2 regions of the Streptomyces sp. CAU 1734 genome follow, and region 1 is predicted to be linked to the other one. Evidence: riboswitches for the same ligand, from Rfam matches in the RefSeq annotation. Region 1 holds a riboswitch; the other holds the start of a gene.
The links. A riboswitch is a leader RNA that binds a small molecule or an ion and turns the genes downstream of it on or off. The one in region 1 is predicted to bind cyclic di-AMP.
Positions count from the first base shown of each region.

Region 2: another riboswitch for cyclic di-AMP. It lies ahead of AAFN69_RS12625 (LysM peptidoglycan-binding domain-containing M23 family metallopeptidase); the one in region 1 lies ahead of AAFN69_RS03635 (M23 family metallopeptidase).

Region 1 is NZ_JBDQQP010000001.1:859,292-865,125, forward strand. It holds gene AAFN69_RS03620 (TipAS antibiotic-recognition domain-containing protein) at 1-294, shown strand, start outside; tRNA gene AAFN69_RS03625 (tRNA-Met) at 452-525, shown strand; gene AAFN69_RS03630 (PP2C family protein-serine/threonine phosphatase) at 760-1,839, shown strand; cyclic di-AMP (ydaO/yuaA leader) riboswitch at 2,127-2,283, shown strand; gene AAFN69_RS03635 (M23 family metallopeptidase) at 2,295-3,332, shown strand; gene AAFN69_RS03640 (PrsW family intramembrane metalloprotease) at 3,583-4,923, opposite strand; gene trmB (tRNA (guanosine(46)-N7)-methyltransferase TrmB) at 5,209-5,834, opposite strand, start outside.
Region 2 is NZ_JBDQQP010000005.1:446,282-452,115, reverse strand. It holds gene AAFN69_RS12640 (STM4012 family radical SAM protein) at 1-133, shown strand, start outside; gene AAFN69_RS12635 (STM4011 family radical SAM protein) at 178-1,104, shown strand; gene AAFN69_RS12630 (SGNH/GDSL hydrolase family protein) at 1,248-2,039, opposite strand; gene AAFN69_RS12625 (LysM peptidoglycan-binding domain-containing M23 family metallopeptidase) at 2,221-3,222, opposite strand; cyclic di-AMP (ydaO/yuaA leader) riboswitch at 3,227-3,382, opposite strand; gene AAFN69_RS12620 (tyrosine-protein phosphatase) at 4,019-4,834, shown strand; gene AAFN69_RS12615 (DUF6126 family protein) at 4,868-5,050, opposite strand; gene AAFN69_RS12610 (XRE family transcriptional regulator) at 5,090-5,710, opposite strand; gene AAFN69_RS12605 (aminotransferase class III-fold pyridoxal phosphate-dependent enzyme) at 5,798-5,834, opposite strand, start outside.

The DNA of each region.
Region 1 (5,834 bases):
CGGGAGCGGCGGGAGTATCTGGAGGAGCAGACCGCCATCGCCCGGGACTTCGCCCGGCTGCTGCGGGAGGGCGGGGCGCCGGACGGCGCGCCGGCCCAGGAACTCGCCCGGCGGCAGTACGTCTGGCTCTCCGCGGTGGAGGCGCCGGGCCGGTGCCGGTTCATCGGCATCGGCGAGATGTACGTGGCCGACGAGCGGTTCACCGAGGTCTACGACCGGCACGGCGAGGGGACGGCGGTGTTCATCCGCGATGCGATGCGGGTGTACGGGGAGACGCAGCTCTCGGACGAGTGAGCCGCGGCGGACGCGGGCCGCCCTCGGTGACGGGCCCGCGTCCGCCCTCGCCCACCGCTCGCCCGTTCCCCGCGCGGCCGGATTTCCGGCGATTCCGCGGCCCCCGCGGAAAGTGGCGTGGATCTTGCTTCGGATGGCGTAAGGTTGTGTTCAACGGCGCGGGGTGGAGCAGCTCGGTAGCTCGCTGGGCTCATAACCCAGAGGTCGCAGGTTCAAATCCTGTCCCCGCTACTGAAGATCACGGCCCGGTACTCATCACCTGAGTACCGGGCCGTGGTCATTTTGCGCTGCCCGTTCGCCTCCGTTCGCCCGGTTGGACGGCGGTGGCTCGCCACTCCGCCCCGTTCCCGCCAGCCTGGAGGGGGCGCGGGAACCGTGTCCGCAGCCGTGGGCGGACCGGTCAGGAGAGCAGCCTTGGGGAGCGAGGAGCAGCCGGGGGGAGTCGGCGCCCGCCGATTCGTCCGTATGCTGCCCGCGCTGATGATCATCGGCGCTGTCTGTTTCGACGCCCTGACCCCGCCGATGTTCACCGCGGCGCCCATGTTCACGGCGGCCCCGCTGATCGCCGCCCCCTTCTTCTCCTGGCGCACCACCCTCTTCACCGGTATCGCCTCGACCCTGGGCGTGGTCGGCCTGCACGGGCTCAAGGACTCGGTCGCCGAGCCGACGACCTATACCGAGCTGGTGACCGTGATCACCGTCTCGGGTCTCGCGCTGCTGATCAACCGGGTCATCCGGCGCAGCAGCGAACGGCTCGCCTCCGCCCGGGTCATCGCCGAGGCCGCCCAGCGCGCCGTACTGCCCACCCCCGCCGAGCGGATCGGGGGCCTGCGGATCGCCGCACGGTACGAGGCCGCCGTCGCCGACGCCTTCATCGGCGGGGACCTCTTCGCCGTACAGGACACACCCCATGGCGTACGGCTGGTCGTCGGGGATGTGCGCGGCAAGGGACTCGGCGCGGTCGAGGCGGTGGCCATCGCGATCGGCGCCTTCCGGGAGGCGGCCGAACAGGAGAGATCGCTGGAGGGGGTCACCGAGCGGCTGGAACGCGCGCTCAACCGGGAGGCGCGCCGCCGGGACACCCTGGACGCCTTCGAGGCGTTCACCACCGCCGTGCTCGCCGAGATCCCGCGCGGTGCCGGGATCGTCCGGATGGTCAACCGGGGCCATCCGGCACCGCTGATGCTGTACGAGGACGGCGTACTCGGCTCTCTGGAACCGGCCGAGTACGCGCTCCCGCTCTCCATGGGGGAGCTGGGGAACCGGCCCGACCGGGCGCAGGAGTATCCGCTGCCGCCCGGGGCCACCCTGCTCATCTACACCGATGGGCTCTCCGAGGCGCGGGATGCCCGGGGGGTGTTCTACGAGCCCGGCGAATGGCTCGCCGGCCGTGTCTTCCCGGGGCCGGGCGAGTTGCTGGACGCCCTGGTCGACGATGTCCGCAGGCATTCGGGCGGCGGGACCACCGACGACATGGCACTGCTCGCGGTGGCCCGTCCCGGCGAGGGGCGGGCGGATGCGGAGCCGCCCCCCGGCCCGCCGTGACGACCGGTCGGCCGTGAAGCCCCGGCCCGCCGCGACGCCGCGCCGGCCGGAACCACCGCGAATACGTTGCGTAGCCGGAGTGCACCCCTCTGATAACAATTGATATGCCGTCAGATCTGATGGGTTTACGGGCGGCCGTTCAAGTCGCCCGACTCCGGACGCTTGTGTCCCGTTAAGTCCATGGCAAAGAGATTAAAGATCACTCGGAAAAACTTGGAATACGACTGGAGTCTCTATTAACGTTCGATAACGCAGCGCGGTCGTCACAGTCGTCGTCAGGGCGGCGCCGCGCGCACGCGCCGAATCCCGCAAGGGAACCGGGGACCCACCAATTGGGGTGAATCGGGCTTCATTTGCCGCGCAGTTCGCGGTGTGTGAGGCCGGTAGGAGACCTTCCTGCTCCGAACCCGTCAGCTAACCCGGTAGGCGAGAAGGAAGGAAAGGAGCACGCCTCAGTGGCGTCCAACACCCCTGCCCCGGAAGCGCCGTTCAAATCCGGTGTCTTCAGCCAAGACGGGGCCGAACGGTCCGTCGGCGAGTGGAACCCCACGGCGGAGACCGTCCGTCCGGTGCGCGGCCGTCACCGGCACCGCGTGCTCAAGCAGCGCGGCGGATTCGCCCGCAGCTCCACGGTGCTCGGCGTCGGCGTGATCGCGGCGGTCGGCGCGGGCGGCATCGCCACCGCGCAGAGCAAGCCCGCCGTGTCGATATCGCTCCCCGACTCGATCGCCGACTCCCTTCCCGACGTCGGTTCCCTCATGGACGACGGCGGCTCGGCCGACGAGACCTCCGCTCTCACCGCCATGGGTGCCACCGAGGAGATCGGCGCGGCCACCCAGCCCGGCACGGGTGAGGCGCTCCGCTCCCGGATCCTCCAGCAGGCCGAGCAGCAGCAGGCCGAGGCGGAGGCGGTCGCCAGGGCCGCCGCCGAGAACGCCGCAGCCGCGAAGGCCGCCGCCGCCGCGAAGAAGGCCGAGGCCAAGGCGGAGGCGGAAGCGAAGGCCAAGAAGAAGGCCGAAGCCGAGGCGAAGGCCAAGAAGAAGGCCGAGGCGGAGGCCAAGGCCAAGGAGAAGGAGAAGGCCAAGCTCGCGAAGGGCTTCGTCCTCCCCACCTCCTCGTACACGATCACCGCCACCTTCGGCCAGAGCGGCCCGATGTGGTCCTCCGGCTACCACACCGGCCTGGACATGGCGGCTCCGACCGGTACCCCGGCGAAGGCCGTCACCAGCGGCACCATCAAGTCGGCCGGCTGGCACAGCTCGTACGGCTACAACATCGTGCTCAAGCTGTCGAACGGCACCGAGGTGATGTACGCACACCTCTCCTCGATGTCGGTGAGCGCGGGCCAGAAGGTCGGCGCGGGCGAGACCATCGGACGCGTCGGCTCGACCGGCAATTCGTCCGGCTCGCACCTCCACCTGGAGGTCAAGACCGGTGGCGGCTCGGCCGTCGACCCGCTGTCCTGGATGCGGAGCAACGGCCTCAACCCCTGACCGTCCCGCGCACCACCGCCCGTCCCCGCGGGACCGGCCGGCCGGCCGGTCCTCACGGCACCGCCCGGTGCCGGAATCGCGATCGGCCGGCGGGTGTCCGCGGCAGCCCCGCGCTCGCCGTGGTCACGGCGGTGCGGGCCCTTTCACCCCGGCAGTCCTGGCGAGCACCCCCCGCCGTCAGGGCTGCCGGTCTTTTCGCGCCCGCACCGCCGGCACTTCCCCCGCTCCCGCCCTGCCGGGCCCGCCGCCCTCAGACGCGGTAGGGGTTGGGTATCTCGTAATCCCGGTGCGGCGGCGGCACCCGCACCCGGCCGGTGACGCGCGCCGCGTAGGTCAGTGCCGGGGAGGCCACCGCCTTCCGCTGCCACATGTGGTGCAGCAGCTCCTGCTCCCGCGCCGTGAAGTCCGGACCGGCCGCTTCCCTGGCCGCGCGGTGACGGAGAAACGCCAGCGCGGTGGCGAACCGCTGGTACTCGGCGACCGGATGGACCGCCGCCGGGCCGTGCATCCGCCGGGCGAAGTCCTTGGCCGTGTTCCGCGCCCTCATCGAGGACAGCGCCTGCGGCTCGGACGGGGCGAGCCAGCCCGCCGCCGCATAGGCGGGCAGGGTGACGGCCAGGGTGTGCAGCTCGCGCTGCCGGGCCCAGATGGCGAGCCAGGTCAGCAGTACGAAGGCGGGGATCATGACGAACGCGTACACCAGCAGGAAGCCCCACGGCCCGAGGTAGGACGCCGAGCCGTTCCACAGGGCGTGCATCACCATGGAGAGCAGCAGACCCAGCACCGGCAGCGCGATCCGGCGGATCCGCTGCCGCCGGCGGGCGGCGAGCGCGGCGAGCCCGAATCCGATGCCGGTGAGCACGGTGAAGACCGGGTGGGCGAACGGCGACATGACGATGCGTACGAAGAAGGTCGCGGCCGTCGTCGAGGAGAGACCCGAGTACCCGAGTGTCTGGTCCTCGTCGAAGGCCGTGCCCAGATAGAGGATGTTCTCGGTGAAGGCGAAGCCGATCGCGGTGAATCCCGCGATCACCACTCCGTCCACGATGCCGGTGAAGTCCCTCCGGCGGAAGAGGAAGATCAGCAGTACGGCGGCGGCCTTGGCGGTCTCCTCCACCACGGGCGCGATGACCGTGGCGCCGAGACTGTGCGCGTTCGACGCGTCGGCCGTGTTGGTGGCTATCCACTGGGTGGCGAAGGTGTTCGCCAGGATCGCCACGAGAGCGGCGGCGAACGCACCCCAGCAGAACGAGAAGATCAGATTCCGCCAGGGGCCGGGATCGACCAGGTCCAGCCAGCGGAAGGCGGCGACCAGCAGCGGCACGGGCAGTACGGCGAGCCCGAGCCCGACGAGGAAGCCCGTGGTGCCGGTCTCCTCCCGCACCAGGGCGAGGATCACCAGCGCGCAGAGCGCGAGCAGGGTGATCAGCACTCCGGCCCGGATCACCTTGCTGTGCCAGAGCCGCGAGGCCCGCCGGGGCTTGTAACGCCAGCGCGCCCGATCGGGCACCGCGTCGAAGAGCGGCTGCTGCGCGCATGCGGGTACGGCGGGGCCCGTCGCCCCGGGGCCCGGGGTTCCGGGGTCCGGGATTCCGGGGTCCGGGATTCCGGGTCCGTGGGCTCCGGGTTCCCGGGGCGGGGGTTCCTGGGTCCTGAGGCCCGGGGTTCTGGGGTCCGGGGTGGCGGCGAGATCCGGAGCGGCGGGCTCCGGCGGTGGACGGACCGGCTCCCGGGCGGACACCGGTCGCGGCGGCGGCCCCGGAGCTGCGGGCTGAGGGTGCTGATGGTGCGGGGACGGCTCTGACACCCGACGACCCTAACGACGCGCACTGACAACTGGCGATGGTGTTTCCGGAGCCAGGCGTGCCGCCGACCCCTACTCGCCGTCGACTACCCGCTGAAAGAGCAGATCACGCACGATGTGACCCTTGTCCAGGCCCTGCCCCTCGAAGCGGGTACGTGGCCGGAAAGCAGGGCGCGGCGCAAAGCCGCCGTCCGCGGTGGTGTTCTCGAACGCCGGATGCGCCGTGAGCACCTCCAGCATCTGCTCGGCGTAGGGCTCCCAGTCGGTGGCGCAGTGCAGGATCGCGCCGGGCTTCATCCGCCGTGCGACCAGGTCGAGGAACTCGGGCTGTATCAGCCGGCGCTTGTGGTGCCGCTTCTTGTGCCAGGGGTCGGGGAAGTAGACCCGCACCCCGTCGAGCGAGTGCTCCGGCAGCATCTCGCGGAGCAGGATGATCGCGTCACCATTGGCCACCCGGACATTGGTGAGGCCGTTCCGCTCCGCCAGACCGAGCAGATTGCCCTGCCCCGGGGTGTGCACATCGACCGCGAGGATTCCGGTGCCGGGGTCGTCGCCGGCCATCCGCGCGGTGGCCTCGCCCATGCCGAACCCGATCTCCAGGACGACGGGCAGCCCCTCGAACATCGCGGCCGGATCGAGCACCCGCCGCCCGTCGATCTCGATGCCCCACACCGGCCACAGCCGCTGGAGGGCGTCCC
Region 2 (5,834 bases), on a different contig from region 1:
CTGGCTCGACCCGGCGGCGGGGCCGGGGCTGCTGAGGCTGAGCGAGGAGGGTCTGGCCCACTCGGACGCACTGGGCCCCGAGCTCTTCTCCGCCCGCGTCCGGGCGAAAATGGCCGAATACGAGTCGAAGTGAGCGGCCCGGCGGCCGGGCCCGGCGAGGGCGCACCGGAAGGCCCGCTGGAGCTGACGCTGCTCTACCGGGGTCCGCTGGCCTCCTGTGACCACGACTGCCCCTACTGTCCCTTCGCCAAGCGGCGGGATCCTCCGGCGGTGCTCCGTGCCGACCGGGCCGCGCTGGAGCGCTTCACCGGCTGGGTGGCCGAGCGGCCGGGCGACCGGCTCTCCGTGCTCTTCACCCCCTGGGGCGAGGGGCTGGTCCGCTCCTGGTATCGCCGGGCGATGGTGGAGCTGTCCCGGCTGCCGCAGGTGCGCCGGGTGGCGATCCAGACCAATCTCAGCTGCCGTACGGAGTGGCTGGCGGAGGCCGATCCGGAGACTCTGGCGCTCTGGTGCACCTACCACCCGGGCGAGACGCCGTACGAGCGCTTCCTCGGCAGCTGCCGCGAGCTGGCGGCCCGGGGCATCCGCTTCAGTGTCGGCGTGGTCGGACTGCCCGGCCATCTGGAACCGGCCCGCAGGCTCCGCGCCGATCTCCCCGAGGAGGTCTATCTCTGGGTGAACGCCGCGGAGGGGACGGGCTACACGGACGCCGAGGCCGCCGAGTGGACGGCGCTGGATCCGCTCTTCCCGTACAGCCGTGATCCGCACCGGTCGGCCGGGCTGCCCTGCCGGACCGGGCAGTCGGTGCTCTCGGTGGACGGGGACGGCACGGTCCGCCGCTGCCACTTCGTCCGGGAGGAGCTGGGGAATCTGTACGACGGCTCCTATCGGCGGGCACTGCGGCCCCGGGCCTGTCCGCTCGCGGTCTGCGACTGCCATATCGGCTATGTCCATCTGGAGTCGCTGCCGCTGTACGACGTCTTCGCGGGCGGGGTGCTGGAGCGCATACCGGCAGGGGGGCGGCCGGTTGGGCCGGTGGAGCTCACCCTGCTCCCGCCGGGCGGCGGAGGCGGCCGGCCCGGGCGGATGACACCGCCGGTGTGACTCCGCCGGCGGGCCGGAGCCGGGCGCCCGGCCCGGCGCGAGGCCGGCAGACACGAGGCCGGCCGGCGCGAGGCCCCGCACCCGGCCGGGCCCCGAGGGCCGGCCGTCGGCCGCTCCGCCGTGCCGCCGGTGGCGGTCCGGGCTCAGAGAGGCAGCAGGTCCGGGCGCTTGGCCGCGATGTGGTCGCCGGAGCTCTCACCGCGCAGCCGCCGGCCGATCCAGGGGACCAGATGTTCCCGCGCCCAGTGGATGTCGTCGCGCCGGCCCTCCAGCGTGCCGCGCGGCGGAAGCGGCGGCCACGGCTGGTCGGGGTCGGCCGGCACCTCCAGCCCCAGCACCTGTGCCGCGCGCAGCGCGACCCGGGTGTGACCCTCGGCCGAGAGATGGAGCCGGTCGCCGTCCCAGGCGCGGCGGTCCTGCACCGACTTGAGCGACCACAGGTCCAGTACGGGGCAGTCGTAGCGGTCCGCGATGGACCGCACATGTGCCGTGTACATCGCGATCTTGCCGCGCAGATGGCGCAGCACCGGCACGCCCCGGGTGTCGAAGCCGGTGGTCACCATCACCGTGCCGACGGCATTGGTGAGGTCCGCCACCGCGCGCTCGAAGCGCTCGGCCACATCGTCGGGGTCGCTGCCCGGCCGGATGATGTCATTGCCGCCGGCGCAGAACGACACCAGATCCGGGGCGAGTTCCCTCGCGCGCGGAACCTGCTCCGCGACGATCTGGTCGAGGAGCCGTCCGCGCACCGCGAGATTGGCGTACCGGAACGTGTGTTCCGGCCGGCGGTCGGCCAGCAGAACCGCGAAACGGTCCGCCCAGCCGACATGGGTTCCACCGGGTCCCGGGTCTCCCACGCCCTCGGTGAAGCTGTCACCGATAGCCGCGTACGACCCGATTCCGCCCTCTGTCTCTGTTCTCGAATCGTCTGCCACAAGAACTCATCTTGTCCTTACAGATGTGACCTACGCGACCGTAAGGAGGGGTTGACGGCGGGTGATCTATCCCACCGGTGATTTTCGGCCCACCCGGGAATACTCGTGGGTGAAGACCGATCCCCCCGTACCGGCGGGGGTACGGGGGGATCGGCGGAAGGCGCGGTGGACGCCCGTGGCGTCAGAGGGAGACGCCGTGCCCGCGGAGGTAGGCCAGCGGGTCGATGTCCGTGCCGTAGCCGGAGCCGGTGCGGATCTCGAAGTGCAGGTGCGGACCGCTGGAGTTGCCGGTGGAGCCGGCGAGACCGATCTCCTGGCCGCCGCTCACGCTCTGGCCGGCCGAGACGGCGAGGGAGGAGAGGTGGGCGTACTGCGAGTACTTGCCGTCGGTGTGCTGGATGACGACCTCGTTGCCGTACGCGCCGGACCAGCCGGCCGAGACCACGGTGCCGGGGCCGACGGACTTCACGCTGGTGCCGGTGGGCACGGCGAAGTCGATGCCGGTGTGGTAGCCGCTGGACCACATGGCGCCGGAGACGCGGTAGGAGGTGGTGACGCCGGCACCGGCGATCGGGGCGGTGTAACCGGAGGCGGGGGCGGCGGGCTCCGGCTCGGCCGGGGCCTCGGCGGCGGGCTCCGGAGCGGGAGCCTCCGTGACGGGGTCGGCGGCCGGGGCGGAGGTCTCCCGGGCGGCGGCGGGGGCGGCCGGGGCGGCGGGCTTCTCGTTGGCACCGGCGTTGCGAGAGGCGTCCCGCGAGCCGTCGCGCGAGGAGCGCTCCGCGTCCGGGGTGCCGGCCGCGGCGGCGGAGCCGATGCTCAGCTCGAGGCCGGGGTGGATCAGGGAGGGGTTCCCGCCGACGGCGGCACGGTTGTCCTGGTAGAGCTGCTTCCAGCCACCGGTGACGCCGTGGTCCTCGGCTATGCCCGAGAGATGGTCGCCGGCGACGACCCGGTAGGTGCCCGCCTCGGACTTCCCCGCCGGGGCGGCGGCCGGGGAGCGCTGCTCCGCGACGGCCGCGGCGGGGGCGGTGACAGCGGCCGGGGCGGCGGCCGGCTCGGCGGCCTGTGCGCCGGTCGCGCCGAGAAGCGGAAGCGCGATGGCGGCGCCGCCGGTGCTCGCGACGACGAGGCCGCGGGTGATGGTGCCGGCCTTGGGACGGCGGTGCTTACCCTTTGCGGGCATGGGGTTTTCCTCTCCGGCGCCTGCGAGGTGAGCTGTCGGGTTCGGGCTGGAGATGCCCGGCCGTGCGGCTGCACGACTTCACCCCGAGCCGTCCGGTTGCCCGGCCGACGTACTACCTGGGTCCCCCGCTCCTGCCACGCGTGGATGTCGGTTGGGAATCCGGGGCGGCGGCAGGATGAGGCGGTCCGCCCGGAATTTCCGTGACCGTAGACGAGCGGAGAGGACCGGAACAAGCCGCTCCGCTTCCACTTCCGCCTTCCCCATGATCACCGTGGGGCATCCGCGGTCACTCTCCGTCGAGACCGCGGCGCCAACTCCCCGACCGGCATCGCGATTGCCCCGCCCCGCGACACCCCGTCGCCGCCACACACCGTCACCACTATGATCCTGCTCACGAGCACCGCCCCAAACCCCTTGCAGATGGGGCGCGTTATGCGCAATCCACCAAAGCGCCCATAAATCACAAATGCCTCATTCAGGTGGTGCCGGATCCAGTGACGGGCGGCCCGGCCCGGCACGATCCGGAGGAGTGCGGGCAGAGCGCCGAGGAAGTACGGACTCCTGATCCCGCACCCACGCGCACGGCAGCGCGGCGCGCGCGTGAACGGCGGGGAGTGTGCCGCGAGTGCCGTCGCATGCGCCCCGGGTGTGCCATATCGCCGCAATGCTCCCGTGACACCACGGCAACGCTTCCTCACGCGAAAAGAAAATGATTGCCCGAGGAATCAATGTCGTATCGTCGAGAAAACGCCATGTCGGCGAGGAGCGCCGACGGCAGCGACCCTCAGGAGACTCCGTGACGCAGCAGCTGCCGCAGGTTCCGTCGACCGAGCCCGAGCTGGCCGGGGTCCGCAACTTCCGCGATGTGGGCGGGCTGCCGGCGGTGGACGGCCGGCAGGTGCGGTACGGACGGCTCTTCCGCAGCGGTCATCTGGCCCATGCGACGGAGAGTGACGCGTCGTTCCTGGGCACGCTGGGTCTCCACACCATCTTCGACTTCCGCAACTCCGCCGATCTGGTGCTGGAGGGGCCCGATGTCGAGCTGCCCGGCGTGCGCAATGTGAACATACCGCTGAGCGACCCGGCCGACGGCGCGGAGTTCTGGGAGCTGGTCCGGGCGGGGAATCTGGCGCAGCTGCGGGCGGTCCTGGCGGATGGCCAGGGCGCGGCGCGGATGACCGAGTCGTACCGGTCGATCATCGCCGAGCGGACCGCCGAGCACAGCCGGGTCCTGCACGCGCTCGCCGAGGACAGCGTCCCGGCGCTGATGCACTGCGCGGCGGGCAAGGACCGCGCGGGGCTCTCCATAGCCGTGTCCCTGCTCGCCGTCGGGGTGGAGCGGGACGCCATCGAGGCGGACTATCTGAAGTCGAACGACCCGCACCGCCGCTATCTGGTGCGCCGCACGGACAGCAGCCGTACGGGGATGTCGCCGGAGGTCATGGAGCTGCTCGGCCCGCTCTTCGACGCGCGGGCGGAGTATCTGCGGGCGGCGTTCGACATGATCGGGCAGACCTGGGGAACCACCGAGCGCTATCTGGCGCAGGGGCTCGGGATCAGCCCCGAGACGCGCGAGCGGCTGCGGGAGCGGCTGCTGGACGCCTCCGCCTGATCCCCGGCGCGCGGCGGGCCGGGGCGGCCGGGATCACTTGGCGCCGACCTCGAAGAGCAGATAGAGGAATCCCGCGAAGACATGGCCCGCGATCAGATAGGCGAAGAGCCGGATGATCGCGCCGCGGGGGAACTTCGACTCGTGGGTGTCGGGCTGCTGCCCGGCCGCGCCGGGGATGTTCTCGGGGACGGGGGCGGCGGCGGTGTTCTCGGTCATGACGGTCCTCGCTTCATTCCGGTCGTTCCGGGGTCCGGTTCAGGCGTGCGGATGGAGGTCGGGGCTCTGGAGCAGGGTGTGGACGAAGAGGAGCTCGGCGCCGTCCCGCCCGGCGGCGGCCATCCGGTGCGGGGTGAGGGAGTCGAAATGGGCGCTGTCGCCGGGGCCGAGTTCGTGCACGGACTCCCCCAGGGTGAGCCGCAGCCGGCCGTCGAGGACGTACATCCACTCCTCGCCGGGGTGCACCCGGACCAGATCTCCCTGGGCGCCGTACGGGACCGACAGCCGCAGGGCCTGCATGGCCCGGCCGGGGGCGCCGGCCTGCTGGTAGGTCCAGCCGTCGGCCGCCGCGGGTTCCCGGCCGGAGGCGCGGATGACGGGGTCGGGGGTGGGCGACGCCTCGCCCAGGACCTCGGCGATCGTCGTACCGTAGATTCTGGCGAGGGAGAGCAGCATCGGGAGCGACGGCTGCCGCCTGCCGGTCTCCAGCCGGGACAGATGCGCCGGTGAGAGCCCGGCGCGGCGGGCCGCCGCCTCCAGGGTGAGGGCGCGGCGGCGGCGCAGTTCGCGCAGCCGGGGCGCCACATCGGGCAGCTCGTCGGGGATCTCCCCGCCGAGCGGCCGAAGGTCCGGGGGATGGCCCCCGGGAGGACTCTGCATGTGTTCCATTGGGCCAGGAATCTGCCTCTGGGGCAAATTTCTTGCCCCAGAGGCAAAATTCCGTTGCCAATGGCGCCCCGGGCCGGGTCAGCGGTTGGCCATGGCCTGTCTGACCAGGGTTTTC